DNA from 2 places in the Trichocoleus sp. FACHB-46 genome. Region 2 is predicted to be linked to the other one. Evidence: predicted binding sites of a transcription regulator. Region 2 holds the regulator's gene; the other holds the start of a gene.

Region 1 (2,410 bases), on a different contig from region 2:
TAGTTCATGCTGTGGGTGGTTGGGCTGCACTGCTGGGTGCGGCGATCTTGGGACCCCGCATTGGCAAGTACAACGAAGATGGCAGTTCCAATGCCATGCCAGGACACAATATTGCGATCGCCACCCTGGGTTGTTTAATTCTCTGGCTAGGCTGGTTTGGCTTTAACCCAGGCTCCACCATGAGCATCACTTGGCAAATCGGTCACATTGCCATGACCACCAATCTTGCTGCTGCCTTTGGTGGTTTGGCTGCGACCATCACCGCCTGGATCATCTTAGGCAAGCCTGATCTCTCAATGGTGATCAACGGCATCCTAGCAGGATTAGTTGCGGTCACAGCCTCCTGTGCCTTCGTCCCAGTTTGGGCATCTGCCATCATTGGCACGATCGGTGGAGTGATGGTTGTCTTTGCCGTTCTCTGGATCGACCGTCTAAAAATTGATGACCCTGTAGGCGCAATCTCGGTTCACTTAGTTAATGGCGTTTGGGGCACGATCGCCGTCGGTCTGTTTGCCGTTGGTCCTAACGTCAAAGTGGGTCAAGATATCCTCTACACTGCTGGTCCTAGCACAGGTTTCTTACTGGGCGGCGGGCTGAATCAACTAGGCCTGCAACTCTTAGGCACCGCGGCTATTGCTTTGACTATCGGAATTCTCTCCGCTATCTTCTGGTTCGCCCTCAAGGCAACCTTAGGCATTCGCGTCTCGCCAGAAGAAGAACTCAAGGGTCTGGATATTGGTGAGCACGGTATGGAAGCGTACAGTGGATTCCTCAAAGATGCAGGCGGCATGACTGGTAGCACCATTCGCTGAGATTGAGTTTTCTAAATTTAGCTAACCTATCGGTTGCTAAATCAGCTTAGTTATACCTTCTGGTCAAGAGCTTAGAGCTGCTAAAGGTGAGCCTTAGCAGCTCTTTTCTATGGAGTTCTCTTGATGAAAAATACTGCGCTCGCGATCTTCAAGAAACAGAGGTGGACAGCTTTTGAATGTCAGGAGTAAATTGTCACCACGATATAAATTGCTACTGAATTTTCACTAGTTATTTGCCGTAGAAGATTTTTGTATATCTTGATACAGAATCAACTCATCAAAAATTGGTGCAATCAAATTCATTTCTCTTGACGTGGAAGGGCTAACACAAGTGTTGAAGAAAGGTTTGATGATCGGAGCGATCGCTCTGTGGCTTCTGAGTGGTCCCTTAATGGGAACGGCTCTAGCCCAGGAAGTGGACGCAAATCCGATTGATACAGGCGACACAGCCTTCGTGCTCGTTTCGTCAGCATTAGTATTATTGATGACTCCAGGCTTAGCCTTCTTCTACGGAGGATTGGTGCGATCGCGCAACGTGCTCAACACCATGATGATGAGCTTGATCCTCATGGGCGTTGTCGGCGTCACCTGGGTATTGTGGGGCTACAGCCTTGCCTTTGCTCCTACCTCCATCACCCCTGGAGCTGAGCCTGCATTTACAGCAAATCCCATCATTGGTAGCCTGAATTGGCTATTTTTGAACGGCGTTGGCACGGACCCCGACCCTGTGGGCTATGCGACAACCATTCCGCACCAACTCTTCATGGCCTACCAGATGATGTTCGCCATCATCACGCCAGCCCTGATTTCAGGCGCGATCGTGGAGCGGATGAGCTTCAAAGCTTACTTCTGGTTCGTGACGCTGTGGTCTACCCTGATCTACTCGCCCCTCGCTCACTGGGTCTGGGGTAAGGGTTGGATTGGTGCGATGGGAGCACTTGACTTCGCTGGTGGCACGGTCGTCCACATCAGCTCTGGTGTCTCTGCGCTTGTCGCGGTTTGGGTGCTCGGTCCTCGGAAAACTTACCCTGTGCAGCCTGCCGCTCCTCACAACGTGCCCTACGTGCTGCTAGGTATTGGTCTACTGTGGTTCGGTTGGTTTGGGTTCAATGCGGGTAGCGCCCTAGGTGCTGGTGCTTTAGCAACGGTCGCTTTTGTGGCAACGATGGTCTCCAGCGCCGCTGGTGGACTGACTTGGGTGATTATCGAATGGCTACTCCGTGGCAAACCGACTGCCATTGGTATCGCTAGTGGTTTCTTGGCAGGTTTAGTCGGTGTAACTCCAGCAGCAGGGTTTGTTACTCCCATCGGTGCACTTTTGATTGGTTCCATTACTGCTGTTTGCTGCTTCTTCGCGGTTAGCCTCCGCGCCAAGCTTCAGTTCGACGACTCCTTAGACACTTTCCCCATCCACGGTTTAGGTGGCACCATTGGAGCAATTCTGACAGGCTTCTTTGCTACTAAAGCCGTTAACGAACTGGGTGACAATGGCTTGTTCTTCGGCAATCCTGTTCAGTTGTGGGAGCAGATTGTGGGAGTGGTCGTCACCTACATCTTTGCGGGAGTCGGTACCTTTGTGATCTTGAAACTCCTCAGCT
Region 2 (2,410 bases):
GTAAATCCTGGCCGCGAGGTGTTGCTAAAGTGGCCAGATAAGTCATCTTTGTTGGCAAAGGCCAGACAGTGAACCAAGATATCTAGCTTGCCCCACTTCTCCTTCACAGTCTCAAAGGTGGACTGAATCTGAGCATCATCTTGCACATTGCAAGGCACAAACAAGCTGGGTTCTAGCGGTTCAACCAGTTCTGCTACTTTTTTTTCCATCTTGCCCCGCTCATCGGGCAGATAGGTAATCCCTAGGTTGGCACCCGCTTTATGGAGTTGTTGGGCAATTCCCCAAGCAATCGAGCGATTGTTAGCAATGCCTGTGACTAAGGCATTTTTTCCGGTCAGATCCAGCATGGCAATCTCTTCGTTAAGGGCAATTACGAGAATACTCAAAGATGGGGGCTTAAAGATATTGACATCTACTGTCGCTGGCAGGGTGATACGCTGCCTTGAGTCCTATCACAAGATATCTGTCTTTAGGGGGAGTAAGATAGGGTCTAAATAGATCGCTTACAGCTAAGATCCGTTCGTTTGTAGTCCTCGAAACAGCAGCCAAATTCTTCAGCCATTGGCGATCGCTGGCCGATTGTGTATCAAATAGAACAAAAAATGACTCTGGAGTAAGTTTAAGTGTTCTAAAGTCATCAATTGCTTACAGTTGGCTCACCTTCGTAAGGTTCATCTCCAGACGAGCGGCCCATGAAGGTTGGAGAAGGGCATCGAAAAGGTAAAAGGATATGGTAATGACGCAGGATAGGCCGTTAGCATCTGTGTTTCGTCAACTGGGAGGCGGAGCATTTCCTCCCGTGATCGAAACGTTTGATCGAGGCAAGACGATTTTCTTCCCCGGTGATCCAGCGGAGCGTGTCTACTTTTTGGTCCGAGGTGCGGTCAAACTGTCTCGCGTTTATGAAGCGGGCGAAGAAATCACCGTAGCCTTGCTGCGAGAAAATAGTGTCTTTGGGGTTCTCTCGCTGATTACGGGCAATCGCTCCGATCGCTTTTATCACGCAGTTGCTTTTACTCCGGCGGAATTGCTGTCGGTGCCCATTGAGCAAGTGGAAAAAGCCCTCAAGGATAACCCAGAGCTGTCGATGCTGATGTTGCAAGGGTTGTCTTCGCGCATCTTGCAGACTGAGATGATGATCGAAACCTTGGCCCACCGAGATATGGGATCACGCTTGGTCAGCTTCTTGCTCATCCTCTGTCGTGACTTTGGCGTTCCTGGCCCTGACGGGATCACAATTGATTTGAAATTGTCGCATCAGGCGATCGCAGAAGCGATTGGTTCCACCCGTGTCACAGTCACACGCCTACTTGGAGATCTGCGACAGGAGAAGATGATTTCCATCCATAAGAAAAAAATTACGGTTCATAATCCCGTCGCTCTCAGTCAACAGTTCAGTTGATCTGCTATGGTTAACCTCTAGTAATAACAAGCGCTTACAGCGACTTGAATACAGCTCTCTGGCCGAGGAAGGTGCTTCATGGCACTCCTGCGAGGAAACAAAGAGAGCCCTGATGCTCTCCTGACGCTGAGGCAAGGCAGCAACTTTTGCTATCTGGGTCTGCTTGTTGTCGTCCTACAGGTGTGATGGCACACAAAACTTCTGGGGCATGAGATAGGCTGTATCTGAGTTGGGTGTGAGCCAAATGGCTTCCTGAGGGTAGATGACCAGCGGGTACATCTTAATTGTGGCAATCTTGGTGTTGGGGGGTGTGATCGCAACGGTGGGCGATCGCATCGGTACGCGCGTAGGCAAGGCTCGCCTCAGCTTGTTTAACTTGCGTCCTCGCAAAACCGCGGTCTTGGTGACGATTGTCACGGGTGGCATCATTTCTGCTTCTACACTCGCCATTTTGTTTGCTGTGAGTGATCAACTCCGTACTGGCGTTTTTGAATTGGGCAAAATTCAGAAAAACCTCTCTAGGGCGCGAGAAGATTTAGCAAAGACGAGAGTTCAAAAAAACCAAGTTGAGCAAGAGCTGACCCAAGCTCGCGCGGAGCAAGTTTCGGCCCAACAACGGCTGGATCGGATTAATTTGTTTCTTAAGGCCGCGATCGCCAAGCAAGCGACGACAGAAGCACAGCTAAATCGTACGCAAACCCAGCTAGGTCGAGTCGAGGCCGAAAGAGCTCGCACCGAAGCTCAGCTCGATCAAACTCAGAGCCAACTGAGCCGCGCGGAAGCAGAAAAGGATCGGATTGAAGATGCCAAAGACCGCACCGAAGTAGAACTAAACCGAACTCAAACGCAACTAAGCACTGTTTCTCAGCAAGCAACGGGACTCCGCTCCGAGATCGACCGACTGGATAACGAGCGCCAAAACTTGATTAAAGAAACTAAAGATTTAGAGATTCAACAAGCCAATTTAGAGAAAGCTGTTCAAACCTTGCAGCGGTACTACCAGTACTA

The links. Region 2 encodes NtcA, which controls nitrogen genes in cyanobacteria. Its sites were predicted from a motif close to TTTGTANNNNNNNNTACAAA; they were not measured.
Region 1: H6F72_RS02885 (ammonium transporter) is a predicted target of NtcA. The motif match lies at 1,061-1,080, and genes of this name have one in related genera.

What each region holds. Positions count from the first base shown of each region.
Region 1 covers NZ_JACJOD010000006.1:581,223-583,632, reverse strand. The annotation lists gene H6F72_RS02890 (ammonium transporter) at 1-812, shown strand, start outside; gene H6F72_RS02885 (ammonium transporter) at 1,126-2,410, shown strand, end outside.
Region 2 covers NZ_JACJOD010000013.1:395,633-398,042, forward strand. The annotation lists gene fabI (enoyl-ACP reductase FabI) at 1-347, opposite strand, end outside; gene ntcA (global nitrogen regulator NtcA) at 731-1,402, shown strand; gene H6F72_RS09460 (DUF3084 domain-containing protein) at 1,665-2,410, shown strand, end outside.